2 regions of the Streptomyces bullii genome follow, and region 2 is predicted to be linked to the other one. Evidence: riboswitches for the same ligand, from Rfam matches in the RefSeq annotation. Region 2 holds a riboswitch; the other holds the start of a gene.
The links. A riboswitch is a leader RNA that binds a small molecule or an ion and turns the genes downstream of it on or off. The one in region 2 is predicted to bind glycine.
Positions count from the first base shown of each region.

Region 1: another riboswitch for glycine. It lies ahead of gcvP (aminomethyl-transferring glycine dehydrogenase); the one in region 2 lies ahead of gcvT (glycine cleavage system aminomethyltransferase GcvT).

Region 1 is NZ_JBHSNY010000002.1:746,645-762,354, reverse strand. Features, by position in the region: gene ACFPZJ_RS07815 (FHA domain-containing protein) at 1-732, shown strand, start outside; gene ftsR (transcriptional regulator FtsR) at 776-1,513, shown strand; gene ACFPZJ_RS07805 (bifunctional nuclease family protein) at 1,597-2,070, shown strand; gene ACFPZJ_RS07800 (MerR family transcriptional regulator) at 2,410-3,093, shown strand; gene ACFPZJ_RS07795 (DNA polymerase IV) at 3,159-4,556, shown strand; gene ACFPZJ_RS07790 (PRC-barrel domain-containing protein) at 4,564-4,941, opposite strand; glycine riboswitch at 5,051-5,146, shown strand; gene gcvP (aminomethyl-transferring glycine dehydrogenase) at 5,323-8,208, shown strand; gene ACFPZJ_RS07780 (ABC transporter ATP-binding protein) at 8,318-9,382, opposite strand; gene ACFPZJ_RS07775 (ABC transporter permease) at 9,564-10,415, opposite strand; gene modA (molybdate ABC transporter substrate-binding protein) at 10,412-11,233, opposite strand; gene ACFPZJ_RS07765 (TOBE domain-containing protein) at 11,403-11,798, opposite strand; gene ACFPZJ_RS07760 (DUF1707 SHOCT-like domain-containing protein) at 11,929-12,522, shown strand; gene ACFPZJ_RS07755 (APC family permease) at 12,697-14,649, opposite strand; partial or broken gene ACFPZJ_RS07750 (family 43 glycosylhydrolase) at 15,095-15,454, shown strand; partial or broken gene ACFPZJ_RS07745 (hypothetical protein) at 15,636-15,710, shown strand, end outside.
Region 2 is NZ_JBHSNY010000014.1:218,141-233,850, reverse strand. Features, by position in the region: gene ACFPZJ_RS34475 (L-serine ammonia-lyase) at 1-92, opposite strand, end outside; gene glyA (serine hydroxymethyltransferase) at 184-1,446, opposite strand; gene gcvH (glycine cleavage system protein GcvH) at 1,459-1,836, opposite strand; gene gcvT (glycine cleavage system aminomethyltransferase GcvT) at 1,947-3,074, opposite strand; glycine riboswitch at 3,138-3,250, opposite strand; glycine riboswitch at 3,251-3,349, opposite strand; gene ACFPZJ_RS34455 (AAA family ATPase) at 3,571-4,239, shown strand; gene ACFPZJ_RS34450 (enhanced serine sensitivity protein SseB) at 4,581-5,378, shown strand; gene ACFPZJ_RS34445 (enhanced serine sensitivity protein SseB C-terminal domain-containing protein) at 5,579-6,337, shown strand; gene ACFPZJ_RS34440 (ABC transporter permease) at 6,662-7,660, shown strand; gene ACFPZJ_RS34435 (ABC transporter substrate-binding protein) at 7,669-9,438, shown strand; gene ACFPZJ_RS34430 (ABC transporter permease) at 9,531-10,541, shown strand; gene ACFPZJ_RS34425 (ABC transporter ATP-binding protein) at 10,538-11,623, shown strand; gene ACFPZJ_RS34420 (ABC transporter ATP-binding protein) at 11,638-12,750, shown strand; gene ACFPZJ_RS34415 (trimeric intracellular cation channel family protein) at 12,825-13,481, shown strand; gene ACFPZJ_RS34410 (alpha/beta hydrolase) at 13,390-14,619, opposite strand; gene ACFPZJ_RS34405 (thioesterase family protein) at 14,766-15,626, shown strand; gene ACFPZJ_RS34400 (TIGR03086 family metal-binding protein) at 15,613-15,710, opposite strand, start outside.

The DNA.
Region 1 (15,710 bases), on a different contig from region 2:
CCGCTGTTCCGGGACCAGGTGGCTGGTCCGGGCGGTGACATTCCCGGTGGTCAGGGCGCGCCGTCGGTTGACCCTGCGCAGTCCTGCGGCATAGGTTTCGGCCAACCGTCAACCTCAGGTACGGGTGGAGGGTTCGCCGCCGGCCCGTACGCGTCCAATGCCCCCGCGGGGCAGTCGCCGCAGGAGGATCCGTCCATGTCGGCCCTGGTGTGTACGAGGTGCGGTAACCGCAACGCGGAGAACAGCCGCTTCTGCTCCAACTGCGGCGCGCCGCTGCGGGCCGGGGCCGGTGCCGAGCGTTCGTCCGAGACGACCTCCACCATCTCCATCTCCGGTCTCGAGGCCTATGACGCGGAGGCCACCGGCCAGACCCCGATGCCGATGCTCTCTCCCGAGGCCCAGGCCGCGGTGGACGCGCTGCCGCAGGGCTCCGCGCTGCTGGTCGTGCGCCGCGGGCCGAACGCGGGCAGCCGCTTCCTGCTGGACAGCGACCTGACCACGGCGGGCCGTCACCCGCAGAGCGACATCTTCCTGGACGACGTGACGGTGTCCCGTCGCCACGTGGAGTTCCGCCGCAGTCCGGACGGCTCGTTCACGGTGGCCGACGTGGGCAGTCTGAACGGCACGTACGTCAACCGGGAGCGGATCGACCAGGTCGCTCTGAACAATGGCGACGAGGTGCAGATCGGCAAGTACCGGCTGGTCTTCTACGCGAGCCAGCGGGGCTACTGACCCTCCCCCGGACGCCGTCCGGGGGGACCCCCAGGGAAGGTCCATGCTGCGAACACCGAGCGGCGGTGCCGGGCACGGTACCGCCGCCACGGACAGTGGGCTGATGAGCATCGGCACGGTGCTGAACGTGCTGCGGGACGAGTTCCCCGACATCACCATCTCCAAGATCCGGTTCCTGGAGTCGGAGGGGCTCGTCGAGCCGCAGCGGACCCCGTCGGGGTATCGGAAGTTCAGCGCCGGGGACGTCGAGCGCCTCGGTCTCGTCCTGAGGATGCAACGGGACCACTATCTGCCGCTCAAGGTGATCCGTGAGCACCTGGAGGCGATGGAACGCGGTGAGGCGGTTCCCCTGCCGCCCCTGGGGGGTCACCGGGACCGTGAGGTCGTGTCGGAGACGGGTGAGGGGCCCACGGCGGCGCGGATCGGACGCGACGAACTGCTGTCCGCCGCCGGCATCGGTGAGCAGGAGCTCCAGGAGTGGGAGTCCTACGGGCTCGTCGCTCCACTGGAGGACGGGGTGTACGACGCGGAGACGGTCACCGTGGCCGCGCTCGTGGCCGAGCTGGGACGCTTCGGGATCGAGCCGAGGCATCTGCGGGTGATGAAGGCCGCCGCCGACCGGGAGGCCGGGCTGGTGGACCAGGTCGTCGCCCCGCTGAAACGTCACAGGAACCCGCAGACCAGGGCGCATGCCGAGGCCCGTACGAAGGAGCTGGCGGGGCTCACGGTGAGGCTGCACGCGGCGCTGGTGCAGACGGCCCTCGGGGTGCGGCTGCCCTGATCCGGGCGGCGCGGGGGTCCGGATCGGCCACCCGTTCCCGGCTCGACTACCCAAACGTCCCGAGCACGGCCTAGGGTTGCTGTGTGAACGAGCTCGATGTCGTAGGTGTCCGGGTCGAAATGCCCTCCAACCAACCGATCGTGCTGCTGCGTGAAGTGGGAGGCGACCGTTACCTCCCGATCTGGATCGGACCGGGGGAGGCGACGGCGATCGCCTTCGCCCAGCAGGGCATGGCTCCCGCGCGGCCGCTGACCCACGACCTGTTCAAGGACGTGCTGGAGGCCGTCGGTCAGGAGCTCACGGAAGTGCGCATCACGGACCTGCGTGAGGGCGTCTTCTACGCGGAGCTTGTCTTCGCCAGCGGAGTCGAGGTGAGCGCGCGTCCGTCCGACGCCATAGCGCTGGCGCTGCGCACCGGGACGCCGATCTACGGCAGCGACACGGTGCTCGACGACGCCGGTATCGCGATCCCGGACGAGCAGGAGGACGAGGTGGAGAAGTTCCGCGAGTTCCTCGACCAGATCTCGCCGGAGGACTTCGGCACCAGCAGCCAGTGAGATCCCGGCGGAAGTCGGTGGAACCAGCAGTCGGTGAGGCGCGTGGGCGGCCCGGCGGACGATGTGGTCCGTGGCGGACCGCCCACGTCCCGTTCGTGGCCGGTCCCGTTCGCGGCCGGTCCAACAGGCCCGTAGGGACGGAAATGCCCGCATGTGCCAGCAGCCCGTGAGGCCGTCACACGGTCCGCGCCGAACGCATTCGGCTAGCCTTTCCCCGCGGTCGGGCACGGGAAACCACTCTCAGGGTGATTATCACTCGGCGTGCCGAGTGTGGCGGTCGTTGACGCACCCCTGGTGGCTGCCTACCGTCGAGAAGGCAGGTCAAGGACGGAGGTCGGCGTGAGAAGCAGCGGCGACGGTACGGCTGGGGGTGCCCCCGGACGCGGTCCCGGGGTGAACGGCCCGTACGCTCCCTCAAGCTCTCAGCTCCGCTCGAGCGGGGGGTACCCGCAGCAAAGCGGCGCAGCCGACCACGCACCCCAGCGACCGACGGCCGTGCCGAGCAGCGGAGGGACGACGTCCATGGCGTCCGAGCAGATCGGCTATCGCGGCCCCACGGCCTGCGCCGCCGCCGGGATCACCTACCGACAGCTGGACTACTGGGCCCGTACCGGGCTCGTCGAGCCGAGCGTGCGGCCCGCCTACGGGTCCGGGACGCAGCGCCTGTACAGCTTCCGGGACGTCGTCGTCCTGAAGATCGTCAAGCGCTTTCTGGACACCGGTGTGTCGTTGCAGAACATCCGTACCGCGGTGCAGCACCTGCGCGAGCGGGGGTTCAGTGACCTGGAGCGCATGACGTTGATGAGCGACGGCGCCACTGTCTACGAGTGCACCTCGCCCGACGAGGTCCACGCGCTCCTGCAGGGTGGTCAGGGCATCTTCGGGATCGCCGTGGGCGTGGTGTGGCGGGACGTGGAGAACGCGCTGTCACAACTGCACGGGGAGCGGGTCGACACAGGAGAGACCCTGGTCGGGCACAACCCCTCGGACGAGCTGGCGCGGCGGAGGAACCGGGCCGTCTGAACCGCTTTGCCGCGGCGGAACGGGCCACGGGGCCATTGTCAGTGGCGTAGGGCAGCATCGGAGATGTGAGAACCGCGCCCACGATCCTGCATCTCGACATGGATGCCTTCTTCGCCTCGGTGGAGCAGGCGTCCAAGCCGAGCCTGCGCGGGAAGGCGGTCGTCGTCGGCGGGCTCGGCCCGCGTGGGGTGGTGGCCACCGCGTCGTACGAGGCCCGGGTCTTCGGTGTGCATTCGGCGATGCCCATGGCGCAGGCCCGGCGGCTCGCGCCGAACGCCGCCTACCTGGTGCCGCGGTTCGGTCTCTACCGGTCGATCAGCGAGCAGGTGATGGGACTGCTGCGGGCGCTGTCGCCGCTGGTGGAGCCGCTGAGCCTGGACGAGGCGTTCGTGGACCTGGAGGCCGGCGGAGCGGCCTGGGACGAGCGGTCGGCGCGGCTGGCCGGGGTGCGGCTGCGGGCCGACATCCGGGCCGTCACCGGGCTCACGGGGTCGGTGGGACTCGCCGCCTCCAAGATGCTCGCGAAGATCGCCTCGGAGCAGGCCAAGCCCGACGGGCTGGTGGTGATCGAGCCGGGGACCGAGCGGGCCCTGCTCGGGCCGATGTCGGTGCGGACGCTGCCGGGCGTGGGTCCGGCGACCGGTGACCATCTGCGGCGGGCGGGGATCCACACCGTCGACGAACTCGCCGAGGCGGGCGAGGACGAACTCGTACGGCTGCTGGGCAAGGCGCACGGGCACGCGCTGTACGCGATGGCGCTGGCGCGGGACGACCGGCCCGTGGTGGCCGAGCGGGAGGCCAAGTCGGTGTCAGTGGAGGACACGTACGACGTGGACATCCACGACCGCACGCGCGTCGGTCTGGAGGTGCAGCGGCTCGCCGACCGGTGCGTACGGCGGCTGCGCGGGGCCGGGCTGTCGGGGCGGACGATCGTGCTGAAGGTGCGGCGGTACGACTTCTCCACGTTGACCCGGTCGGAGACGCTTCGGGGGCCCACGGACGATCCGGCCGTGATCCGGGAGGCGGCGGCCCGGCTGCTGGACTCGGTCGACACGACGGGCGGTGTGCGGCTGCTCGGTGTCGGCGTCAGCGGGCTCGCCGACTACACCCAGGAGGATCTCTTCGCGCAGGCGGCGGGGGAGCGCGTCGCCGGTCCGGTGGAGGAGCCGGAGGTCACTCCGGTGGACGAGCGCCCGGTGCCCGGGGAGCGGCGGTGGCCGGCGGGGCACGACGTACGGCACGCCGTGTACGGGCACGGTTGGGTGCAGGGCAGTGGCCTCGGGCGGGTCACCGTGCGGTTCGAGACGCCCGGTTCGGAGCCCGGGCGGGTGCGGACCTTCAAGATCGACGACCCGGAGCTGGAACCGGCGGATCCGCTGCCGCTGGTGCCGCGAAGACCTGGGGAGAGCAGCGCGGAGGCGGCACCCGCCGGCTCGGTGGATCTGCCGTCCGGCAGCGCGTGAGGGGTGGTCAGGCCGGTGTCTCGTCCGTGCCCGCGAGTCTGCCGATGTGGTGGTCGGGGAGGGGGTCAGGGGCGGCGACATCGAGACCGTAGTGGTGATAGAGCTGGAGCTCCTGCTCCGGGGAGAGGTGGCGGCCGACGCCGAAGTCGGGGGCGTCCTTGATCAGAGCGCGGTCGAAGGGGACGTGGAGGGCACCGTCGACGAGTTCGCTCGGCTCCAGGGGGACGAAGGCGTCCCTGCTGAACAGGCCGGTGCGTATGGCGGCCCATTCGGGTACGCCCGTGGCATCGTCGAGGTAGATCTCGTCGATCGTGCCGATCCTGGTTCCGTTGCGGTCGAACGCCTTGCGGCCGATCAGGTTCCGCGGGTCGATGTCGGTTCGCACGGGCCCTCCACGTGGTCGCATTCGTAAGCACTACAAAACGGCACAATCGGGGACGCGGCCACTCGAAGACCCGGGCGTTGACCTCGCTGGTAGGCTGGCAGACGGCTGCTGACCCCGTGCGGGAGAGCCCTCCAGGCACCATCGGAGGCGCCGAAGGAGCAAATCCTCCCCGGAATCTCTCAGGCCCACGTACCGCACGGACGAGGTCACTCTGGAAAGCAGAGCGGGTGTCGACGGCTTCCGCTCTCACCGACGGTGCAAGCCGGGCGTCCTCGGACGGACCGGTGAAGCTCTCAGGTTGAGATGACAGAGGGGGAGGCCGTCCGGGCACCCGTGCCGTGGTGCCCCTCGAAGGTCGCGTCAGACCAGGAGGCCTCCGCAATGACCGCCCATCGCACTCCGCTCTCCGAGCTCGAGCAGGGAATCCCCTTCGAGCAGCGCCACATCGGGCCCGACCAGGAGGCGCGGGCCAAGATGCTCGCCCAGGTCGGCTACGGCTCGCTCGACGAGCTCACCGCCGCCGCGGTCCCCGATGTGATCAAGAACGCCGACACGCTGGACCTGCCGGGCGCGCGCAGCGAGGCCGAGGTGCTGGCCGAGCTGCGGTCGTTGGCCGACCGCAACAAGGTGCTCGACTCCATGATCGGGCTCGGGTACTACGGCACCTTCACGCCGCCGGTCATCCTGCGCAACGTCATGGAGAACCCGGCCTGGTACACGGCCTACACGCCGTACCAGCCGGAGATCTCGCAGGGACGCCTCGAAGCGCTGCTGAACTTCCAGACGATGGTCGCCGACCTGACCGGTCTGCCGACCTCCGGTGCCTCGCTGCTCGACGAGGGCACGGCCGCCGCCGAGGCCATGGCGCTGTCCCGGCGCATGGGCAGGAACAAGAAGGGCCTGTTCCTGGTCGACGCGGACGCGCTGCCGCAGACCATCGCCGTGCTCCAGACCCGCGCCGAGCCGACCGGTGTCGAGGTGCTCGTCACGGACCTCAGTGACGGGATCCCGGCCGAGGTCGCCGAGCGCGAGATCAACGGTGTGCTGCTCCAGTACCCGGGCGCCTCCGGCGCCGTGCGCGACATCAAGCCGGTGATCGACCAGGCGCACGAGCTGGGCGCCCTCGTCACCGTCGCCGCCGATCTGCTCGCGCTGACGCTGCTGAAGTCCCCGGGTGAGCTCGGTGCGGACATCGCGGTCGGTACGACGCAGCGGTTCGGTGTGCCGATGGGCTTCGGCGGGCCGCACGCCGGATACATGGCGGTCCAGGACAAGTTCGCGCGCAGCCTGCCGGGCCGGCTCGTGGGTGTGTCGGTGGACGTGGACGGGAACAGGGCCTACCGGCTCGCGCTGCAGACCCGTGAGCAGCACATCCGGCGGGAGAAGGCGACGAGCAACATCTGCACCGCGCAGGTCCTGCTCGCCGTGATGGCGGGGATGTTCGCCGTCTACCACGGGCCCGAGGGACTGAGGGACATCGCTCGGCGCACCCACCGGTACGCCACGGTCCTCGCCGCCGGGCTCCGGGCCGGTGGCGTCGAGGTTGTACACGGTGCCTACTTCGACACCCTCACCGTGCGGGTGCCCGGCCGGGCCGCCGAGGTGCTCGCCGCCGCACGGCGCAACGGCGTCAACCTGCGCCTCGTCGACGCCGACCACCTCTCGATCGCCTGCGACGAGACCACCACGCGGGCACAGCTGCGCTCCGTCTGGGCGGCGTTCGGCGTCGAGGGCGACATCGACGCACTCGACGCCGAGGCGGCGGACACGCTGCCGGGCGCCCTGCTGCGCACGGACAAGGTCCTGACGCACCCCGTCTTCCACCAGCACCGCTCCGAGACGGCGATGCTGCGCTACCTGCGACGGCTGGCCGACCGGGACTACGCGCTCGACCGCGGCATGATCCCGCTGGGCTCCTGCACGATGAAGCTCAACGCCACCACGGAAATGGAGCCGGTCACCTGGCCGGAGTTCGGTCAGCTGCACCCGTTCGCCCCGGCCGAGCAGGCGGAGGGGTACCTCACGCTCATCCGCGAGCTGGAGGAACGTCTCGCCGAGGTCACCGGGTACGACAAGGTGTCCCTCCAGCCCAACGCCGGGTCGCAGGGCGAGCTGGCCGGACTGCTCGCCGTACGCGGATACCACCGCGCCAACGGTGACGAGCAGCGAACCGTGTGCCTGATTCCGTCCTCCGCGCACGGCACGAACGCAGCGAGCGCCGTGATGGCGGGCATGAAGGTCGTCGTCGTGAAGACCGCCGAGGACGGCGAGATCGACGTGGACGACCTGCGGGCGAAGATCGAGCAGTACCGCGACGAGCTGGCGGTGCTCATGATCACGTACCCCTCGACACACGGCGTGTTCGAGGAGCACGTCTCCGAGATCTGCGCGCAGGTGCACGAGGCCGGTGGCCAGGTGTACGTGGACGGGGCGAACCTCAACGCCCTCGTGGGGCTCGCCAAGCCCGGGCACTTCGGTGGTGACGTCTCGCATCTGAACCTGCACAAGACCTTCTGCATCCCGCACGGCGGCGGTGGCCCGGGCGTCGGCCCGGTGGCGGTGCGGGAGCACCTCGCGCCCTACCTGCCGAACCACCCGCTGCAGCCCGCCGCCGGGCCGGAGACGGGTGTGGGTCCGATCTCGGCCGCCCCGTGGGGCTCGGCCGGCATCCTGCCGATCTCGTGGGCGTACGTCCGGCTCATGGGCGGCGAGGGACTCAAGCGGGCCACGCAGGTGGCTGTGCTGAGCGCCAACTACATCGCCAAGCGGCTCGAACCGCACTACCCGGTGCTCTACACCGGCCCCGGCGGGCTCGTCGCGCACGAGTGCATCATCGACCTGCGTCCGCTGACCAAGGCGACCGGTGTGACCGTGGACGACGTCGCCAAGCGGCTCATCGACTACGGCTTCCACGCGCCGACGATGTCGTTCCCCGTGGCCGGGACACTGATGATCGAGCCGACCGAGTCCGAAGACCTGAGCGAGCTGGACCGGTTCTGCGAGGCGATGATCGCCATCCGTGCGGAGATCGAGAAGGTCGGCTCGGGTGAGTGGCCCGCGGACGACAACCCGCTGCGCAACGCCCCGCACACCGCCGGGGCGCTCGGCGGGGAGTGGGCGCACGCCTACAGCCGTGAGGAGGCCGTCTTCCCGGCCGGGGTGCCGGTCGGGAACAAGTACTGGCCGCCGGTGCGCCGCATCGACCAGGCCTTCGGTGACCGGAACCTGGTGTGCTCCTGCCCGCCGCTGGACGCGTACGAGGACTAGTCGCGAGGACCGGTACGTGCTGACGGACCGGCCGTAGACGTGACTCGAGGAGGGTCCCGCTGTCGACAAGCGGGGCCCTCGTCCGTGTCTCGGGCCGGGGAGGGGTGGCTCAGGCCGGGTAGGCGTGGGTCTGGGTTGCCTTGACCGTGGCCCATACGGATGCGCCCGGGTGCAGGTCGAGTTCGGCCGCGGCGACCGTGGTGACGTCGGCGGCCAGCGGGAGTTCCCCGGTGAGGTCCGCGCGGATCTGGTCGCCGTGGGTCTCCAGGCCGGCGACCTCGCAGCGCCAGAGGTTGCGGGCGCTGGAGCCGGTGGGGCGGTCCCGGTACAGGGTGACGGCGCCGGGCGGGAACGCCACGAAGGCCGGGCCCGAGAGGTGTTCCGTGGTGGTGATGGCGGGGCCGGCGTCGAGGCGGACCGTGTGGCCCTCGGCCCGGCCTCGGTACAGGTTCAGGCCGACGAGCTGGGCGATGTAGTCCGTGCGGGGATGACGGGCGATGTCGGCGGGCGCGCCCTGCTGGACGATCCGGCCGTCCTCGACGACGACCAGCCGGTCGGCGAGCACCATGGCGTCCAGGGGGTCGTGCGTGACCAGGACGGCGACGGCCTCGAATCCCGCGAGGTGGCGGCGGAGTCGGGCGCGTACCTCCAGGCGGGTGCGCGCGTCCAGGGCGGCGAGGGGTTCGTCGAGGAGCAGCAGCCGGGGGTGGATGGCCAGGGCGCGGGCCAGGGCGACGCGCTGGGCCTGGCCGCCGGAGAGGTGGCGGGGTTTGGTGCCGCTGTGCTGGGCGAGGCCCATGCGGTTCAGCCAGTCGGATGCCTGGGCTCGGGCTTCCGCCTTGGTGGCGCCCCGGCAGCGTGGTCCGAAGGCCACGTTGTCGAGGGCCGTCAGGTGTGGGAAGAGCAGGTAGTCCTGGAAGACGACGCCGACCGGGCGGGACTCGGGCGGCGTGCGGGCAAGCTCCGTGCCGTCGAGTCGCAGGTGGCCGCGGGTGAGGGGGAGCAGGCCCGCCAGCGCACGCAGGGCGGTGGTCTTGCCGGCGCCGTTCGGGCCGAGCAGGGCGATGACGTCGCCGGGGATGGCTTGCAGGGCGATGTCGAGGCGGAAGGTGTCGCGGTCGACGACGAGGTGGGCGTCCAGGCCCTCGTCGTGGGTGGGGTCGCGGTCGGTCATGAGCGGGGTGTCCTGGGGGCTGGCGGGTGCGGGCGCGTGTGGTGTGGGGAGAAGCAGGCCGTCGGCCGGGTCCGGGTTGCGACCCGCGTCGCCCGTGCGGGAATCGTCGTCTGGTGCGGGTGGCCCCGGTGGGGGATGAGCGCCGTCGGCGGGTGCGGGCGGTGCCGGTCAGCGGGGGCCGTCATGACGTTGTCATCCAGCGGTCCCGTAGGGCCGCCAGGACCGCGATCGAGACTGTCAGCAGGACCAGGCTGAGGGCGATAGCCGCCGCCGGATCGTTCTGGAGGGCCAGGTAGACCGCGAGTGGCATGGTCTGCGTGCGGCCGGGGAAGTTGCCCGCGAAGGTGATCGTCGCGCCGAACTCGCCGAGCGCCCGGGCCCAGGCCAGGACGGAGCCGGCCGCGATGCCCGGGGCGATCAGGGGCAGGGTGACCCGGCGGAACGCGGTGAAGCGGGAGGCGCCCAGGGTGGTGGCGGCCTCCTCGTAGCGCGGGTCGGCGGCCCGGAGGGTGCCTTCCACGCTGATGACCAGGAACGGCATCGCCACGAACGTCTCGGCGAGGATGACACCCCATGTGGTGAACGGCAGGGTGATGCCGAACCAGGCGTCCAGCCACCGCCCGACGACGCCGTTGCGGCCGAGGGCGAGCAGCAGGGCCACGCCGCCCACCACCGGCGGGAGCACCAGGGGCAGGGTGACCAGGGCGCGGACGAGGCCGCGGCCGGGGAACTCCGTGCGGGCCAGGAGCCAGGCCAGGGGGACGCCGATGACCAGGCTCAGCGCTGTCGCGGCGGTGGCGCAGACGAGCGACAGACGCAGCGCCTGCCACACCTCGGCGCTGGTCAGCTGCGCGGGGAGGGTGCTCCAGGGAGCCCTCACCAGCAGGGCGATCAGAGGCAGGAGCAGGAACGCCAGACCGACGAGGGCGGGCAGCAGCAGGGGGATCGGCACCAGGCGCGTCGCCCTGCCCGGGCGGGTGCGCCGGGGGCCGTCCGCCACGGTGTCGCTGCCGGTGTGGGCCGGGCGGGTCACGACTTGAGGAATCCTGCCGCGCTGAGCACCTTCTGTCCCTCGTCGGACCGGACCAGGGCGATGAACGCCTTGGCGGCCACGGGGTTGGGTGCGTTCTTCAGGAGGGCGATGGGGTAGTCGTTGACGGCCTTGGCCGACTCGGGGAACTCCACGCCGTCCACCTTGTCACCCGCCGCCCGCACGTCGGTCCGGTACACGACGGCGGCGTCCGCCTCCTTCAGCTCCACCTTCGTCAGGGCGCTCTTGACGTCCTGTTCGTAGGAGACCGGGGTCAGCTCGATACGGCCGGCTCTGAGGGCCTGCTGGGCGGCGGCGCCGCACGGCACCTCCTTGTCGCACAGGACGACCTTCAGGCCGGACCTGACCAGGTCCTGGAGGGAGGTGATCCGGTGCGGGTTGCCGGGGAGGGTGGCGATCTCCAGCTGGTTGCGGACGAAAGTGGCGGGGGTGCCGACGGTGTCGTCCTGGTCCGTCACCGTCTTCATGGTCCTGGGACTGGCCGCTGCGAAGACATCGGCCGGGGCGCCACCGGTGATGCCGGCGGCGAGACTGTCACTGCCGCTGAAGTTGAAGGTGACCTTGGTGCCCGGGTGCTCCTTCTCGAACTGTCTGCCCAGGGTCCTGAAGCTCTCTTCGAGGGAGGCGGCGGCGAAGACGGTGACCGTGCCGGAAGGCTTCGACGACGAGGACACCGAGGAGGCCGTGTCCGATCCCGAGCCGGGGCCGGTCGAGGAGCAGGCGCTCAGGAGAAGCAGTGCGGCGGCCGAGGCACCGGCGGTCTGGAGGGCGGGGCGCCGCCGGCGCGCGGAACGGATCATGTCGGGGCCACTCCCTCTGTGTTCCGGGGGGAAGAGCCCGCCGGACCCTTCCGCTACGCCCGATGATACTGGCGCAGATGCGAGGCAGAAGTCTGCTGTCGCATCGCATGAGCGGGAAGAACGGGGGAGCGGGTTGGTATGTGCGTTCATACAGAGGCAGTTCGCGCGCTCAGGTGCGGTCGATGTGGACGTTCGTCGACTTCACGCGGGCGGTGGCCTCCATTCCGACCTCCAGGCCGAGTTCCTCGACGGCTTCCCGGGTCAGCAGGGAGACGAGCCGGTGCGGGCCCGCCTGGATCTCCACCTGGGCGGCGACGTCGCCGAGTTTGATCGCGGTGACGATGCCGGGGAAGGCGTTGCGGGCGGAGGTGTAGGGGGTGTCCTCCTCGGTGGCGCCCGCCCGGGCCAGTTCCACCGAGAACGCGGCCAGGTCCCGTCCGTCGATGAGCCGGCGTCCGTTCTCGTCGCGGTGGGTGGCGATCCGCCCGGCGTCGGCCCATCGGCGGGCGGTGTCCGGGCTGACGCCGAGCAGTCGTGCTGCCTGACCGATCGTGTAGGACTGCATGCCGGTCACGATAGGGCGGCGGAGGGGGAACTGTGGACGCGGGGCCGGGCGTTGGGTATAACGCGATATAGCGTTTGTTCGTGGATTGGGCGCGGTGCCCTGCCGTGCCCGGGGAGATCGGGGTGGAGCCATGTCGGGGGAGCTTCCGCGTAGGGGCGGGTCGGCCGGACTGCGGGCGTCGCATGCCGACCGGGACGGTGTCGTGGAGGTGCTGTCCGCCGCCGCCGGGGACGGCAGGCTGACGGCCGACGAGCTCGACGAGCGGGTGGAGGCGGCGCTGTCGGCCCGCACGGTGGGGGAGTTGGCCGTGCTGACGGCGGACCTGCCGACCGGGACGGCCGGGGAGACCAAGGACGTGGTCCGGATCGAGCAGGTCGGCGCCTCGACCCGGCGGGGCCAGGGCTGGGTGGTGCCCCGGAGCATGGAGATCCGCTCGGAGCTGGGCGAGGTGATACTCGACTTCACCCAGGCGGTGATCACGTGGGACACCCTGCACATCGACCTCGACCTACGCGGGGGCTCGCTGAAGTTGGTGACGCGACCGGGCGTCGTCGTCGACACCGACGCGCTGGTGACCAAGTACGCCAAGGTCAAGATGGCTCGGTCCGGCGTGCCCGACGCGGCCGTGGTGCTGCGGGTGGAGATCGCCGGGGAGATCAGCTTCGGGCAGGTCGTGGTGCGAGCGCCGCGGCGGGTGTTCGGAAGGAGCACGCCCAGGGGGTGAGGAGTGGGCGGTGCGGGGAGGGCGTGCTCAGCAATCGAGGACCGCCGGTTCGGGCGGAGTGCTCCCAGGCGGTGAGGAGCGGGCGTCCTGGGACAGCGTGCTCAAGGGGTGAGGGGCCGGGTGTCAAGGCAGGGCGTGCTCAGGCGTCGATTCCGGCAACCGGCTCCCTCCCCCTCAGCCCACATGCACACGCGGGCGCCGCTGCCGGTCGGGTTCCGCCTCGCGCAGCACCTCGCGGGTGACGGGGGCGACCTCACCCTGGCCGAAGAGGAGGAAGCGCAGGAAGTTGGCGAACGGGCCGCCCTCGGTCCACTCGAAGTAGACGTGGGGAATGCGGCCTGTGGTGTCGCGGACGTGGAGGAGGAGCGCGGCCAGGGCGTTGGGGATGGAGGCGGACTCCAGCGTCAGGACGCGGTAGCGGCCGTGCAGCACCTCGCCGCGCACCGTCAGCCCGGCCTCGAACTCCGACGGGTCGGTGACGGTGACCTCGGCGAAGACGAAGTCCTCGTGGAGGGGGACGTCGTTGTCGTGCCGTATCTGCTCGATCTTGTCGCGGTACTCGGCCTTGTCCCGCCGGTCGGGCTCGTTGGCGATGAAGCGGATCGTGCGGCCGGCCATGTCCCGCACGAAGCGCTCCGCCATCGGGTCCAGGCTGACGCTGGTGACGCGGAGTTCGAAGGCCCGGGCCAGGCGGGACACCAATGAGAGCAGGATGATGCCGGCGATGAAGCAGGCGCCGATCTTCACACCGTCCGGGCGTTCGATGACGTTGGCGACGGTGGTGTAGAGGAACACCGCGGAGATGACCGCGAAGGTGACGGCCCAGCCGCGCTGCCGTGCCTTGCGGGCGGCGATGGTCACCGCGATCGCGGCGGAGCTGATCAGGACCAGGACACCGGTGGCGTAGGCACCGCCCTGCGCGTCGACGTCGGCGTCGAAGATCCAGGTGACCAGGAAGGCGATCAGGGTGAAGACGATGACCATGGGGCGTACGGCGCGGGCCCAGTGCGGGGCCATGCCGTAGCGGGGCAGGTAGCGCGGCATCAGGTTGAGCAGCCCGGCCATGGCGGAGGCGCCCGCGAACCAGAGGATGGCGATGGTCGAGATGTCGTAGATCGTGCCGAAGGTGTTGCCCAGGTAGTCGTGCGCCAGATAGGCCAGGGCCCGGCCGTTGGCCTGGCCGCCGTCCTGGAACTCTTTCTCCGGGATGAGCAGGGTGGTGATGAAGCTGGTGGTGATCAGGAAGCCGCTCATGATCAGCGCGGCGGCCGTGAGCAGTTTCTTGGTGTCCCGGATGCGACCCGCCGGGTTCTCGTCGGTGTCGCTGAGGTCGCCCCTGACGTGCGGCATGACGGCGACGCCGGTCTCGAAGCCGGACAGACCGAGCGCGAGTTTGGGGAAGACCAGCAGGGCGACGCCCACCATGGCCAGTACGTTGCCGTGCTGCGTGGTGAGGGCGTCGGTCCAGTCGGTGACGACATGGCCGGCGGTCGCCACGTGCCACAGGCCGACGATGACGACGACGGTGTTGAGCGCGAGGTAGAGGCCCACAAGCACCACCGCCACGCCGATGGCCTCCAGGAAACCCTTGAGGAACACCGCGCCGAGGAGGGCGACGAGCAGCAGGGTGATGAGCATCTGCTGGTCGTGCAGAAGCCCGTTGAGGTGCGGGTTCTCCACCAGGTGGGTCGAGGCGTCGGCGGCCGACAGGGTGATGGTGATCAGGAAGTCGGTGGCGGCGAAACCCAGCAGGGTCAGGACGAACAGCTTGCCCTGCCAGAAGGACAGCAGCCGTTCCAGCATGGCGATGGAGCCCTCGCCGCGGGGGCTTTCCTCGGCCACCCGGCGGTAGACGGGCAGGGCCCCGGCCAGGGTGACGAGCACCAGCACGACGGTGGCCACCGGGGAGAGCAGTCCGGCCGCCAGGGCGGCGATGCCGGGCTGGTAGCCCAGGGTGGAGAAGTAGTCGACGCCGGTCAGGCACATCACCCGGTACCACCGCTGGCCCTGGTGCGGGGGTTCGGGTTCGGCGTGCGGTCCAGTGGGGCGGCCCGCCTTGCCCATGTCCGACAGGCCCTCCAGCATCCAGTTCCGCAGGCGACCGGGCGGTTGTTCGGTGATGGCCATGGGGCGTGCGCTCCTGCGGTGCGGCTCGGCGTCGGGTGCTCGCCCCTCGCGCGGACGGCGGGGACCAGCGTAAGCAGAGAGTGACGCACAGGCCCACGGCTGAGGGGTCCGGAGCGCGTCAAACTTGCGTTAAGACTGGAGCGCCAGGGTCGGCTAGCCTCAAGGCCGCACCATCCGCACGTAAAGCCGCAGGCGACGGGTGGGTGCGGGGCGGTCCGGACCGGATGGGCCGCGAGCCCGGCCGTCAGACCGACACCGGACACCGTGTGTCACATCAGCGGTCGGTGCCGGTGCGGTACCGGGCCGACCGCGGCGCGGGGACGCCGTCTTGTTCGCTGCCGAGGGGCATTTACAGGTGCGGCCACGTAACGTTCGCCGTTTCATCCGAAAGTTTCGACTCGCCTCGTCACGACTGACTACGCGACGCTCGAAGGGACCGACGTCCATGCGGACGTACGACACCCCCGTGCTCGGGGGCTTCCATCCGGACCCCAGTGTCTGCCGGGTCGGGGACGACTACTGCCTCGTGTGCTCCAGCTTCGAGTACGTCCACGGCCCCCCTCTTCCAAGCCGGGCCTTGGTGCACTGGCGGCAGATCGGCAACGTCCTCGACCGGCCGGAGCACCTGCCGTTCCCCGACGAACCGCCGGCCTCCGCCGGGATCTACGCCCCCACGCTGCGGTACCACGACGGCCTCTGCCACATGATCACCCCCAGCGTACGCGGTGGCGGCAACTTCCTCGTCACCAGCGACCGGCCCGAGGGGCCCTGGTCCGATCCGGTGTGGATCGACGTGCCCGGGATCGACCCCGACCTCGCCTGGGACGAGGACGGCTCCTGCTGGTGTGCCGTCTCCGGAGTGCGCGTGGCGCGCGTCGGCCCGGCCACCGGCAAGGTGCTGGAGGGCCCCTTCCGGTGTGGTCCGGGACGGGGATGCGGCACCCGAGGCCCCGCACCTGTACCGCGTCGGCGACTGGTGGTACCTGATGCCGGCGGAGGGCGGCACGGCCCACGGTCACAGCGTGTCAGTATCGCGGGCCCGATCCCCCCGGGGCCCCTTC
Region 2 (15,710 bases):
GCGAACATACGGGCCGCCCGCATCGGGCCCACCGTGTGGGAGCTGGACGGGCCGATGCCGATCGAGAACAGGTCGAAGACCGAGATGGCCACGGGGGGACTCCTCAATGCGGGGGTGGTGCGAGGGCGGTGCTACGGGGGACGGGGGACGGGGCGCCGAGGTCGTCGGCGCCCCGCCGCCCGCTCACTTGTTCAGGTCGGGGTACAGCGGGTGCTTGTCCGCCAGCGCCTTGACCCGTGCCTTGAGCGCCTGAGCGTCGTACGACGGCTTGAGCGCCTCGGCGATGACGTCCGCGACCTCGGCGAAGTCCTCGGCGGTGAAGCCGCGGGTCGCCAGGGCGGGCGTGCCGATCCGCAGGCCCGACGTCACCATCGGCGGACGTGGGTCGTTCGGGATCGCGTTGCGGTTGACGGTGATGTTGATCTCGTGGAGCCGGTCCTCGGCCTGCTGCCCGTCCAGCTCCGAATCGCGCAGGTCCACCAGGACCAGGTGCACGTCCGTGCCGCCGGACAGGACGGAGACGCCGTGCTCGGCGACGTCGTCCTTCACCAGGCGCTCGGCGAGGATCCGCGCGCCCTCCAGGGTACGGCGCTGGCGCTCCTTGAACTCCTCGCCGGCCGCGACCTTGAAGGCGACCGCCTTGGCGGCGACCACGTGCTCCAGCGGACCGCCCTGCTGACCGGGGAAGACCGCGGAGTTGATCTTTTTGGCCAGCTCGGCCGTGGAGAGGATGACACCGCCGCGCGGGCCGCCCAGCGTCTTGTGGGTCGTGGTGGTGACCACGTGCGCGTGCGGCACCGGGTTGGGGTGCAGCCCGGCCGCGACGAGGCCCGCGAAGTGCGCCATGTCGACCATCAGGTACGCGCCGACCTCGTCCGCGATCCGGCGGAACGCGGCGAAGTCCAGCTGACGCGGGTACGCGGACCAGCCGGCCACGATCAGCTTCGGCTTGGACTCCTTGGCCAGCCGCTCGACCTCGGCCATGTCGACCCGGCCGTCGTCGCCGACGTGGTAGGCGACCACGTCGTACAGCTTGCCGGAGAAGTTGATCTTCATGCCGTGGGTCAGGTGCCCGCCGTGCGCAAGGTTCAGACCCATGATCGTGTCGCCGGGCTTGAGCAGCGCGAACATCGCGGCCGCGTTGGCCTGCGCGCCCGAGTGCGGCTGGACGTTGGCGTGCTCGGCCCCGAACAGCTCCTTGACGCGGTCGATGGCGATCTGCTCGACCACGTCGACGTGCTCGCAGCCGCCGTAGTAACGGCGGCCCGGGTAGCCCTCGGCGTACTTGTTGGTGAGGACCGAGCCCTGCGCCTCCATGACCGCGACCGGGGCGAAGTTCTCGGAGGCGATCATCTCCAGGGTGGACTGCTGGCGGTGCAGCTCGGCGTCGATCGCGGCGGCGACGGCCGGGTCGAGCTCGTGCAGGGAGGTGTGGAGAAGCGACATGGGAACGACCTCTCAGCCGGCGATGTGGGCGTCGTACTCGTCGGCGGAGAGCAGGTCGGCCGGCTCGTCGCTGACGCGCACCTTGAACAGCCAGCCGCCCTCGAAGGGGGCCGAGTTCACCAGGGACGGGTCGTTCACCACGTCCTCGTTGACCTCGGTGATCTCACCGGAGACCGGGGAGTACAGGTCGGACACCGACTTGGTCGACTCCAGCTCGCCGCAGGTCTCGCCCGCGGTCACGGTGGCACCGACCTCCGGGAGCTGGACGAAGACGACATCGCCGAGCGCGTTGGCCGCGTGCTCCGTGATGCCGACCGTCGAGACGCCGTCCGCGGCGGCCGACAGCCACTCGTGCTCCTTGCTGTAACGCAGCTGCTGGGGGTTGCTCATGGCCTGGATTCTCCTGTATGCGGGGGAGTGGTGGTGACGGGGGGACTGCTGAAACCGCTGGTGAGCAGCGTGCGTGTGCGCGGGGTCACGCCGGACCGCGCGTCCAGTGTCTACTTCTGGCGCTTGTAGAACGGCAGCGCCACGACCTCGTACGGCTCGTGGGTGCCCCGGATGTCCACGGCGACGCCCGGGGTGCCCGCAACCGCGTGCGCCGCGTCGACGGACGCCATCGCGATCGGCTTGCCGAGGGTGGGGGAGGGGGCGCCGGAGGTGATCTCGCCGATCACCCGGCCGTCGGCGACGACCGGGTATCCGGCGCGCGGGACGCGGCGGCCTTCGGCGACCAGGCCGACCAGCACGCGCGGGGGGTTCTCCTGGGAGCGGGCGGCGGCCTGCTGCAGGGCCGCGCGGCCCACGAAGTCGCCCTCCTTGTCGAACTTCACCACCCGGCCGAGCCCGGCGTCGAAGGGGGTGAGCTCGGCCGTCAGCTCGTGCCCGTACAGCGGCATGCCCGCCTCCAGGCGCAGCGTGTCCCGGCAGGACAGGCCGCACGGGGCCAGTCCGGCGCTCTCGCCCGCCTTGGTCAGCGCCTGCCACAGCTCGACCGCGTGTTCGGGCCTCACGAACAGCTCGAAGCCGTCCTCGCCGGTGTAGCCGGTACGGGCGATCAGCGCCGGGACCCCGGCGACGGTGCCGGGCAGCCCGGCGTAGTACTTCAGGCCGTCGAGGTCGGCGTCGGTGAGGCTCTTGAGGATGCCGGGGGACTCGGGGCCCTGCACGGCGATCAGCGCGTAGGCGTCCCGGTCGTCGCGGACCTCGGCGTCGAAGCCGGCCGCGCGCTCCACCAGGGAGTCCAGGACCACCTGGGCGTTGGAGGCGTTGGCGACGACCATGTACTCGGTCTCGGCGAGCCGGTAGACGATCAGGTCGTCGAGGATGCCGCCGTCCTCGGCGCAGATCATGGTGTAGCGGGCCCGGCCCACCCCCACCGCGGCGATGTTGCCGACGAGGGCGAAGTTCAGGAAGGCCGCGGCCTGCGGGCCGGTCACGGTGATCTCCCCCATGTGGGAGAGGTCGAACAGCCCCGCCTTCGTGCGCACCGCCAGGTGCTCCTCGCGCTCGGAACCGTAGCGCAGGGGCATGTCCCAGCCGGCGAAGTCGGTCATCGTCGCGCCGAGCGAGCGATGTACGGCATCGAGGGCGGTGTGCCGGAGCGGACGGGATTCAGTACTGCTCATCGGTCGGTCGTCTCCCAGGGCATGAACGCATGACGGGCGAGGAAGGTCCTCCGCAGAGGAAGGTCCTCCCCATCTGTCATCGGAACCTGAGAGGTTCGCCACGACCGCCACAGGGACGATCACGGCTTGCACCTTGGGTGGGACCGCTCGGACAGCGGCCCGCTTTTCAGATGTGCCTCGCCCGCGCGGTAACGGGGCCTGAGAGATTCAAGGGAGGGACTTGCTCCTTCGGCGCCCCAGCTGCGTGGTGCTGGGAACTCTCCCGCGCGGATTCAAACGGCCGGTATGCAGTTGGCGCGCTCATCATTGCACGCATCTCTGTGGCGCGGCAGGGGGACCTTTCCCTGGGGACGCCCAGCGTGCTCAGCCGGTCACAGCAGGCTGTAGCAGGCCTGTTGCAGGAAACGGACGAAAACACGAGACCCAGGGCATTACCTTCTCTTTACACTCGGCGGGGATGGGACTCCGTACCTGGCCCCAGGGGAGGACGATCACGGTGAACAGGACCACGGCGTACGCCACGACCACGGGAGTCGCGCTGCCGAACCAGCACGCCGCCCCGGCCCGGGGGGCGTGCGACCCGCTGCGGTCTCCCGTCGTCCGCGATCTGCGCGACAGGGGCGGCCGCGGCCCGCACGCCCTGCTCTTCGGCCCCCGGGACCTCGTCGTGATCACCGGCCTGCCCGGCAGCGGCAAGTCCACGCTGATGCGGCGCGCCGTCAAGGGCCCGCGCATCGACTCCCAGGACGTCCGCGACCGCTGGGAGCGCCGCATGCCGCGCTTCCTGCCGTACGCGGTCTACCGCCCGCTGGTCCGCCTCGCCCACTACGCCGGGCTGCGCCGCGCCCTGCGCACCGGCGAGGGAGTCGTCGTGCACGACTGCGGTACGCAGGCCTGGGTGCGCCGCTGGCTGGCCCGGGAAGCCCGCCGCCGGGGCGGCACGCTGCACCTGCTGCTGCTCGACGTCACCCCGGAGCAGGCCCTGGCCGGCCAGCGCGCCCGCGGCCGGGGCGTCTCGCGCTACGCCTTCCTGCGGCACCGCACGGCCACCACCCGCCTGCTGCGCTCGGTGGAGCGGGGCGACCTGCCGGCGGGCTGCGCCTCCGCGGTCCTCGTCGACCGGGACGCGGCGAACACCCTGCGCCGGATCGGCTTCACGGGCTGAGCGGCCTCCCACGCGGCTGACGTCCCCGGGTGTTCCCTGGGCCCGGCGAGCCCCGCCACGGCCACGGCCTCCGGCCAGTCGGGCGTGTTCCGGCAGGGGGCGCCGCAGTCCAGGCCCTCGTCGGCCGTGCCGCGCTCCGTCAGCCGCCGCGGCCGGCGCTCCTCGGGGGGCCGGGGCCCGGGCCCGAGTCCGGGCGCCGGCCCGGTCACGGGAGTCGAGTGTCGTACGCACGGATCGCACGGCGGGCGAACCTGCCGACGGCTGTTCCGCGCCCGTTCAGGAGTCCGGGCACCCGTTAGCCTTTTCAGCCACAGCAGTGGCTTCAGGCAGGCGGTAGGCAGATGGACTTCCCGGCGGACTTCTCCGCGGACATCCCGGCGCAGGCGCACCCCCACCCGCACGGCGGATGGCCCGGCAACGAGCTGGAGGAGGTGCTCTCGGCCTCCCTCGGCGTCGGACCGTCGGCGGGCGGCCGGATCATCGAGGTCCTGGGCCGGAGTTTCGTCTGGGTCCCGCTGCCCAGCGGCGGCGGCCCGCACAGCGGCCCCCTCGACCTGCCCTCCCTGGAGATCGAGGGACAGGCGTACGTACCGGTGTTCAGCTCCGAGGAGCAGTTCCGCCAGGTCGTCGGCTCCCACATGTCGTACACCATCGCCCCGGCCGTGGAGTTCGCCCGCGGCCTGCCCCCGCAGGCCGGGATCGCCGTCAACCCGGGCGGTGTGGTCGGCGTCCCGCTGCCGCCGCCCGCCGTGGCCGAGCTGTGCCGGGCCGGGCGCACCCCGCTGGACGGCCCCGCGAGCGGCGGCCGCGTCCGGCTCTTCGAACCCGACTGGCAGGACGACCCGGTGGACTTCCTCTCCGCCGCCTCCGCGGAGTTCGAGGCCATCGGCGTGGTCCTCACCGCCCGCCGCTGCCTCGCCGCCATCGAGACGGCCGACCCGGTGATGTTCGTCGGCGTGGAACTCTCCCAGTGGGAGGGGGACCTGCGCGCCCTGCCGCTGGAGGCCCTCGGCCGTGCCCTGGGCAGGGTTCCCGTGCGATGGCCCGTCAACCTGGTCCTGCTGGACGTCGCCCAGGACCCGGTGGGCGACTGGATGCGGGGGCAGGTCCGTCCCTTCTACCAGCGGCCGGGCACCTGACCCAGGAGCGCGGGGCTCCGCCGGTGTGCGGCCCCGGCCGCGCAGGCGGCCGGCCCCGCACGACGCGTACCCGCGAGCACGGCACAGGCCGTCAGCTCGCGGGCGGGCTTAAGCTAGTCGCACGGTTCGGTCGAGGGCGTTGTACGGAGGGGCGATACAAAGTGAGCGCTGGCACCGCCGCGGCCGGCCAGGTCGAGCACATGCTGCGCCAGGTGACGCCGGGGCGTTACGACGCCTACGAGGCACTCCTGCGCGCGCTCGCGACCCCCTCCACCGGCCAGGTCTGGATGCTGCTGTGGCACGGCCAGGCCGGCTCCCCGGACGCCCAGTACGGGAACATGGAGGTCGACGGCTACGGCTACGCGCCCTGCGTCACCTCCGCCCAGGAGCTGAGCGCCAGCGGCTGGAACCGGTCCTACGAGGTGGTCGACGGCCTGGAGGTGGCCCGGGCGCTGTACCCCGACCACTACGGCCTCTGGCTCAACCCGCACGCCCCCGGCGGCGGCGTCGGCATCCCCTGGCTCGACCTGCGGCGCATCGCCACCGGCCTGGACCGGCAGCCCGCGGGGCCCCTGCGGCTGTCCGAACCGGCGATCGAGATCCCGCAGTTCTACGCCCTGCTCGCGCAGAACGCCCACCGCACCCCCGCCGTCCGCTCGCTGCGCCGCGCCTGGGTGCAGCCCGCGCTCGGCGCGCCGTACCTGGCCATCGGTCTGGACGTGTACGACACCTCCCCGCCCGCCGTCGACTCCGTGCGCGCGATGATGCGGCAGTCCATCGGCGCGGTCCCGGACGGCCTGCCCGTGTCGACCGTCGCGATGTCCGACGCGCACGATCCGGTCGCGATGTGGCTGCGGGCCAACGCCCGCCCCTTCTACGACCGCGAGGCCCACGCCGCCGCCCCCGCCCAGGCCCCGGCGACCGGCTACGGCTACCCGCCGGCCCCGGGCGGGTACTGACCCGCGGGAGGGCATCCTGCGAGCCGCCTGTCGCGCGGCGAGAGCCGGTCTGCGCGCGTAGAAACGGGGCGGAAGGACCCATCCCGTCCGCGATGTCCCAACTCGTCTGTGTCCGGCCCGCGTTACCCGCTGTCCGGATAACGGAACCCCCCAGACAGCATCACGTTTACGCATCCTTTCACCGTCAACTCTGGCGACTGATCGCCGAAGCGTTGAAGACTCCCGGCAAGGCACAGGCCGGTCGGTCCTGTGTACGAGACAAGCAACCGCTACAGCGGCAGCCAGGGGGTCGGCGATCGCCGGCCGAGAGGGGTCAATCGCACCGTGACCGCACCGATCGAGACCACGGGGGCGGAAGCCGGAGCACAGCCCGAGGCCGTGCTCTCCGGGGTCAAGAAGAGCCAGATCGAAGGGCGTTCGCTCACCCAGATCGCCTGGATGCGCTTCAAGCGGGACAAGGTGGCGATGGCGGGAGGCGTCATCGTCGCCCTGCTGGTCCTGATGGCGGTCTTCTCCAAGCCGATCCAGTGGATCTTCGGACTCGATCCCAACAAGTTCAACCAGGACCTGATCGACCCGGCGCTGCTCGCCCCCAAGGGCGGCTGGGGCGGTATGAGTTGGGAGCACCCGCTCGGCGTCGACCCCCAGTACGGCCGTGACATGCTCGCCCGCATCATCGACGGCTCGTGGGTCTCCCTGCTGGTCGCGGGCGGTGCCACGCTGCTGTCCGTGTGCATCGGCACCGTGCTCGGCGTCGTCGCCGGGTACTACGGCGGCTGGATCGACAGTGTCATCAGCCGGCTGATGGACACCTTCCTCGCCTTCCCGCTGCTGCTGTTCGCCATCTCGATCTCCGCCTCGGTGCAGGACGGCTTCTTCGGGCTCGACGGTCTCCCGCTGCGCATCTGCGTGCTGATCTTCGTGATCGGCTTCTTCAGCTGGCCGTACATCGGCCGCATCGTGCGCGCGCAGACCATGACGCTGCGCAAGCGTGAGTTCATCGAGGCGGCCACGAGCCTGGGAGCGCGCGGCCCGTACGTGCTGTTCCGGGAGCTGCTGCCGAACCTCGTCGCGCCGATCCTCGTCTACTCGACGCTGATCATCCCGACGAACATCCTGTTCGAGGCCGCGCTGAGCTTCCTCGGTGTCGGTATCGCTCCGCCGCAGGCCTCCTGGGGAGGCATGCTCAGCAACGCCGTGGATCTCTACACGGCGGATCCGCAGTACATGTTCGTGCCCGGACTGGCGATCTTCATCACCGTCCTGGCCTTCAACCTGCTGGGTGACGGGCTGCGTGACGCCCTCGACCCTCGCAGCAAGTGATCCATCGAATGAGGGGGCTTCCTCAGGTGAAGACGAGAAGGGTGACCGCCGGCGTGGCGTCGGTCCTGGCGCTGTCGCTGGGTGCCAGTGCGTGTGGCGGCGGCGGTGACGACAACGACGGCAGCGGAGGCAACGGCAAGAAGGACGCCGCTCTGACCTCGATCGTCAACGCGTCCAGCAAGAAGGGCGGAACCGTCACGTACGAGCACTCGGACGTGCCGGACTCCCTGGACCCGGGGAACACCTACTACGGCTGGGTGCAGAACTTCTCCCGCCTCTACGGCCGGACGCTCACCTCGTTCAAGCCGGCGGCGGGCAAGGAAGGCCTGGAGGTCGTCCCGGACCTGGCCGAGTCCCTGGGCCAGCCCAGTGACGACGCCAAGACCTGGGCGTACAAGCTGCGCAAGGGCGTGAAGTTCCAGGACGGCACGCCGGTGACGTCCAAGGACGTCAAGTACGCCATCGAGCGCTCCAACTTCTCGCCCGAGGCGCTGTCCAACGGCCCGACGTACTTCAAGTCGTACCTGGTGGGCGGCGACAAGTACAAAGGCCCGTACAAGGACAAGTCGCCGGAGGGCATCAAGTCCATCGAGACGCCGGACGACCAGACGATCGTCTTCAAGCTGAAGCAGCCCTTCGCCGACTTCGACTACCTGGCGACGTTCTCCCAGACGGCACCGGTGCCGCGGGCGAAGGACGACGGCGCGAAGTACGTCCAGCACATCGTGTCCTCCGGCCCGTACCAGTTCCAGTCCTACGAGGAGGGCCGCAGCGCCACTCTCGTGCGCAACCCGCAGTGGGACCCGAAGACGGACCCGATCCGCAAGGCCCTGCCGGACAAGATCACGATCAAGTTCAAGGTCAACCCGGTCACCGTCGACAACAACCTGCTGGCCGACAAGATCACGGCCGACGCCGCCGGCACGGGTGTGCAGCCGCAGACCCAGCCGAAGGTGCTGCGCGGCAAGTACGCGAACCAGACGGACTCCTCGTACGCCGGCGCCACGCAGTACATCGCGCTGAACGTGAACGTGAAGCCGTTCGACAACGTCCACTGCCGCAAGGCCGTGCAGTGGGGCCTGGACAAGCAGTCCGTGCTCGACGCGATGGGCGGCTCGCCCAAGGGTGACGTGGCGACCACGCTGCTGCCGCCGTCGGTGAACGGCTACACCAAGTTCGACACCTACCCGAGCGCGGGGCACAAGGGTGACGTGGCCAAGGCCAAGGAAGAGCTGAAGGCGTGCGGCAAGCCGAACGGCTTCAACACGATCCTGACGGCCCGCTCCGACCGCCCGGCCGAGGTGGCGGCCGCCACGGCGATCCAGGCGTCGCTGAAGAAGATCGGCGTCAACATCGAGATCAAGCAGTTCCCCTCCGGCAAGTACTTCTCCAACTTCGCCGGTGTCCCGAGCTACGTCCACCAGAACAAGCTCGGCATGCTCTCGATGGCCTGGGGCGCCGACTGGCCGACCGGCTTCGGCTTCCTCGACCAGATCATCAACGGTGCGGCCATCAAGCCCTCGGGCGGCAACAACCTGATGGAGCTCGACGACCCGAAGATCAACAAGGCCCTGACGGACGCCATCGCCAACACCGACGACGCCGCCCGCACCAAGGCCTGGGGCGACATCGACAAGATGGTGCTCGACAACGCCTCGGTCGTCCCGCTGGTCTACCGCAAGAACCTGCTGCTGAGGCCGGCGTCCGCCGCCAACGTCACGGTCACGCAGGCGTACCTCGGCATGTACGACTACCTGCTGATGAGCTCCACGAAGTGACACCAGCAGGCCGGAACCTCTGAAAGGCAGGTGAAGGCACCGGGTGGCCGCGGCGGACAGACCCCGCCGCGGCCACCCGGGGCCGTACAGCTGTGGCTGCGTACATCCTCCGACGCGTCATGGGCGCGGTGCTGTTGCTGCTGGTGGTCAGCGCAGTCACCTTCGCCATCTTCTTCCTGGTGCCCCGCCTCGGGGGCCAGACGGCCGACCAGTTGGCCACCCAGTACGTCGGCAAGGACGCGAACCCCGAGTCCGTCGCCGCGATCAAGAAGAACCTGGGCCTGGACCAGCCCGTCTACGTCCAGTACTGGGAGTTCATCAAGGGTCTCGTGGCGGGCGCCGACTACAAGTTCGGTCCCGACGCGACGCACTGCAGCGCCCCCTGCTTCGGGTACTCCTTCAAGAGCCACATCGAGGTGTGGCCGCAGCTGGAGCAGCGCATCCCGGTCTCCTTCTCGCTGGCCGTCGGCGCGGCGGTGATCTGGGTGATCGGCGGTGTGACCATCGGCGTCATCTCGGCACTGCGCAAGGGCAAGCCGGTCGACCGCATCTCCATGTTCATCGCGCTCGCCGGCGTCTCGCTGCCGATCTTCTTCACCGGCCAGGTGCTGAACGCGCTGTTCGTCTACGAGATCCCCATCTGGGACAGCATCGACTACGTGCCGTTCACCGAGAACCCGGCCGAATGGGCCTGGCACCTGCTGCTGCCCTGGATCAGCCTCGCCTTCCTGTTCTCCGCGCTGTACGCCCGGCTCACCCGGGCGGGCATGCTGGAGACCATGAGCGAGGACTACATCCGGACCGCTCGTGCCAAAGGGCTCAAGGAGTCCACCGTGGTGGCCAAGCACGGTCTCCGCTCGGCACTGACCCCGATCGTCACCATCTTCGGAATGGACTTCGGCACCCTCGTCGGCACCGCGGTGCTCACCGAGACCGTCTTCTCCCTGCAGGGCATCGGCGCGTACTCCGTCCAGGCCATCAAGGACAACGACCTGCCCATCGTGATGGGCGTGACCCTGGTCGCCGCGTTCTTCATCGTCTTCTGCAATCTGATCGTCGACCTGGTGTACGCCGCCATCGACCCCCGGGTGAGGTACTCGTGAGCAAGCTCGACAAAGCCGCGCTCGGCGAACCGGACACCGTGCCCCCGTCCGTCCCGGACGACGTGTTCCTGTCCGTGCGCGACCTGCGCGTCCACTTCAACACGGACGACGGCCTGGTCAAGTCCGTGGACGGCGTCAGCTTCGACGTGCGCCGCGGCAAGACCCTGGGCATCGTCGGCGAGTCGGGTTCCGGCAAGTCCGTCACCTCGCTCGGCCTGATGGGCCTGCACCGCTCGGCGAAGAACGCCCGGGTCTCCGGCGAGGTGTGGCTGGACGGCCAGGAACTGATCGGCGCCGACCCGGACGCCGTACGGCGGCTGCGCGGCCGGAAGATGGCCATGATCTTCCAGGACCCGCTGTCGGCGATGCACCCGTACTACACGGTCGGGCACCAGATCGTGGAGGCGTACCGCGTCCACCACGACGTCACCAAGAAGGCCGCCAGGCAGCGGGCGATCGAGATGCTCGACCGGGTCGGCATCCCCGAGCCCGCCAAGCGCGTGGACAGCTATCCGCACGAGTTCTCCGGCGGTATGCGCCAGCGCGCCATGATCGCCATGGCGCTGGTGAACAACCCCGAGCTGCTCATCGCCGACGAGCCGACCACCGCCCTGGACGTCACCGTCCAGGCGCAGATCCTCGACCTGATCCGGGACCTGCAGAAGGAGTTCGGCTCCGCGGTCATCATGATCACCCACGACCTCGGGGTCGTCGCCGAGATGGCCGACGACCTGCTGGTGATGTACGGCGGCCGGTGCGTGGAGCGCGGCCCCGCCGAGGCGGTCTTCTCCGAGCCCCGCCACCCCTACACCTGGGGCCTGCTCGGCTCGATGCCGCGCCTCGACCGCGAGGAGACCGACCGGCTCATCCCGATCAAGGGCGCGCCGCCCTCCCTGATCAACCTCCCGTCCGGCTGCGCCTTCCACCCGCGCTGCCCGTACGCGGACGTACCCAAGGACGACGTCACCCGCACGGTCCGCCCCGAGCTGACCGAGGTCGGCAGCTCCCACTGGGCCGCCTGCCACATGAGCCAGGAGCAGCGGGAGCGTATCTGGACCGAAGAGATTGCGCCGAAGCTGTGAGCGACGAAAAAGCGGTGAGCAACCCGGAGCAGAGCGGCAGCACCCTCACCCAGGACACCGCCGACGGCGAGATCCTGCTGAAGGTGACCGGCCTGCAGAAGCACTTCCCGATCCGCAAGGGCCTGCTCCAGCGGCAGACCGGCGCGGTGCGCGCCGTCGACGGCGTCGACTTCGAGGTCCGCAAGGGCGAGACGCTGGGCGTCGTGGGCGAGTCGGGCTGCGGCAAGTCGACGATGGGCCGGCTGATCACCCGGCTGCTCGAACCGACCGGCGGCAACGTCGAGTTCGAGGGGAAGGACATCACGCACCTGAGCACGGGCGAGCTGCGCCCGATGCGCCGCGACGTGCAGATGATCTTCCAGGACCCGTACTCCTCGCTGAACCCCCGGCACACCATCGGCACCATCGTCAGCGCGCCGTTCCGGCTCCAGGGCGTGACGCCCGAGGGCGGGGTGAAGAAGGAGGTCCAGCGGCTGCTGTCAGTGGTCGGTCTCAACCCCGAGCACTACAACCGCTACCCGCACGAGTTCTCCGGCGGTCAGCGCCAGCGCATCGGCATCGCCCGCGCGCTCGCGCTCAACCCCAAGCTGGTGGTGGCCGACGAGCCGGTCTCGGCGCTGGACGTGTCGATCCAGGCGCAGGTGGTGAACCTGCTGGACGACCTCCAGGAGGAGCTCGGCCTGACCTACGTGATCATCGCGCACGACCTGTCGGTGGTCCGGCACGTCTCGGACCGGATCGCGGTGATGTACCTCGGCAAGATCGTCGAGCTCGCCGACCGGGAGGCGCTGTACAAGGCGCCGATGCACCCGTACACCAAGGCCCTGCTGTCGGCGGTGCCGATCCCGGACCCGAAGCGGAAGGCGGTCAAGAGCGAGCGCATCCTGCTCAAGGGCGACGTTCCCTCGCCGATCGCGCCGCCGAGCGGCTGCCGGTTCCACACCCGGTGCTGGAAGGCGACGGAGATCTGCCGGACCACCGAGCCGCCGCTGGCCGAGCTGAAGCCGGGCCAGCGTGTCGCCTGCCACCACCCGGAGAACTTCGAGGACCAGCAGCCGCAGGACACCAAGCTGCTGACCACGGCGAAGGAGACCGAGGAGGCCGTCTCCAAGGAGACCAGCGAGTAGCCGCGTAACAGTCGTGGTCGGGCCCCCGCCTTGCTTTGCAAGGCGGGGGCCTGCCGCTGGGTGAGAATGTTCGGGTGCTCCAGCAACTGTTCAGCCCGTCCGTCCAGCACACGCTCGACCTGATCGGCATCTTCGTCTTCGCGATCTCCGGCGCCCTGCTGGCCGTCCGCAAGAACTTCGACGTGTTCGGCATGGCCGTCCTCGCCGAGGTCACCGCGCTGGGCGGCGGGCTGTTCCGCGACCTGGTCATCGGGGCGGTACCGCCCGCCGCCTTCACGGACCTCGGCTACTTCCTCACCCCGCTCCTCGCCACGCTCCTGGTCTTCTTCCTCCACCCGCAGGTGGAGCGCATCCAGACCGCCGTGTACGTCTTCGACGCGGCCGGCCTCGGCCTGTTCTGCGTCGCCGGCACGATCAAGGCGTACGAGTACGGGCTCGGCCTGACCGCCTCGGCCGGCCTGGGCCTGACCACCGCGGTCGGCGGCGGCGTGCTCCGGGACGTCCTCGCCAACGAGGTGCCCTCACTGCTGCGCTGGGACCGCGACCTGTACGCGGTCCCCGCGATGGTCGGCGCCGCGATGGTCGCCCTCTGCATCCGCTACGAGGCCCTGACCCCGTACACCAGCGCCCTGGCGGTGCTCACCGCCTTCGTGCTGCGTCTGCTCGCGATGCGGTTCCACTGGCGAGCTCCGCGGGCCTGGCACCGGCGGTCGACGGTGTCGGAGGAGTAGCGCCGGTCGTCGTCCTCGCGTGGCCCATCACCATCGTCAGCCAGCGGAACGCCGGGACCACCTGGGGTCGCCACAGGGCCATGTTGTGGCCGCCGGCGCTCTTCGGGAGATACACCACGTGCACGTTGGTCGGCGCCTTGGCGATCTGTTCGAGCGCCACCGCCGCCTCGTAGCCGTCGTGCGGCTGGCCGGAGAGGTAGAGGGAGATCCGGGGCGGTGCCGGCGCCCCGCGCAGCAGCAGGAACGGGTTGTTCTCGGCGCGCAGGGCCGGGTTCTGCGCGGCGAGGGAGTCGCGTTCGCCGATCGGGTCGTTGTAGCCGGACAGGCTGACGGCGGCCCGGTAGCGGTCGGGGTGGGCCACGGCGAGCTTGACCGCGCAGTGCGCGCCCGCCGAGTACCCGGCGACCGCCCAGCCCCGCGGTGCCGGCTCGGCGCGGAAGTTGTCCATGACCATCCTCGGCACGTCGACGCTCAGCCAGCTGTCGGCGTTCACCGTGCCCGGGATGTTGGCGCAGCCGGTGTCCACCCCTGCCAGCAGCGTGGTACGCGGCGCCACCAGGATGAACGGGGCGACCTGGCCGCCGCGCATCAGCGCAAACAGCTGCTCGTGCGCGCGCAGCGACCCGAACCACGCCTTCGCCGAACCGGGATAGCCGGGCAGCAGCTCCACGACCGGGAACCTGTGGTGGCGGTAGGCGGGCTCGTCGTACTGCGGCGGCAGCCAGACGTACACCTCGGCGTTCACGCCCGACACCCGGCCCTTGAGCTGGGTGACCTCCACCCCGCCGGCCGCGCGCATGCCCGGGCCGGTGGCCGGCTCGAAGGTCTGCCGGACCCTGGGCAGCCGTTTCAGCGAGATCCCGCCGGTGCCGTCGGCGCCCAGGTCGGCCGCCTGCTGCACATGGTCGCCGGTGCCGAGCAGGTCGGCCCAGTTGTCGTACAGGTTGTTGGCGTTGTTCACCAGCACGAAGACCAGGGCCACGGCCGTGCCCTGCGCGAACAGCAGCATCAGCGTCCGGGCGGCGGCGCGCAGCGCCCGGGGTCCCCGGACCCGCGACCACAGCAGCAGCGGCAGCGCGAGCGCGACGACGGCCAGCACGATCAGCGTGTAGAGGAACGGAGTCCCGGTGAGGCTCATGTCCCTACAGAGGCGGGGGGCGGGGTGTGGGTTGACGGACGAGACGGACCCTTACCAGGACATTGCCCGCGTCTCACTCAAACCCGAGCCAGCTCAATTCCAGCCCAAAGCTACCGCTTAGTAGTTAGTTCTTGTACTGTTCAGCCATGCCAGAAGCAGCTTCCGCAGCGGCCACGCGGGCCGCGATCGGCGACAGTGAGTTCGACCGCGACACCGCGGTCACCCGGCGCGCGCCCGGCGTGTACGACATCGACCTCTCCGCCGGCTGGACGATCATCAGCGCCGTCAACGGCGGGTACCTCCTGGCCGTCCTGGGCCGGGCCCTCGCGGACAGCCTGCCGCACCCCGACCCCTTCACCATCTCGGCGCACTACCTGACCGCCTCCCAGCCGGGTCCCGCGGTCGTGCGCACCGAGACCGTGCGCACCGGCCGGACGTTGTCGACCGGCCAGGCCTCCCTCTTCCAGTACGACGAGGAGGGCCGCGAGGTGGAACGCATGCGCGTCCTCGCCGCCTACGGGGACCTGGACGCCCTCCCCGACGACGTCCGTACCACCGCCAAGCCGCCCGCGATCCCGCCGATGGGCCAGTGCTTCGGCCCGGAGGACGGCCCCGCCCCGATCTCCGGCAGTTCGGCCATCGCCGACCGCCTGATGCTCAAGCTCGACCCCGCCACCCTCGGCTGGGCCCTGGGGCAGCCCTCCGGCAAGGGCGAGATGCGCGCCTGGTTCGGCCTCGCGGACGGCCGGGACGCCGACCCGCTGTCCCTCCTCCTGGCGGTGGACGCGCTGCCGCCCACCGCCTTCGAGATCGGCCTGTCCGGCTGGGTGCCCACCGTCGAGCTGACCGCGCACGTGCGGTGCCGCCCGGCGCCGGGTCCCCTGCGCGTGTCGATCACCACGCGCAACCTCGCCGGCGGCTTCCTGGAGGAGGACGCCGAGGTCTGGGACAGCGCCGACCGGCTCGTGGCCCAGTCCCGGCAGCTGGCGCGCGTCAGGCTCGGCTGAGCGGCTCGCGGCCCAGCCAGGCCGCCAACGCGCCGTAGGCGTCGGCTCCTTCGGGGGCGGGGCGGGCCGTGGCGAACGGCACGT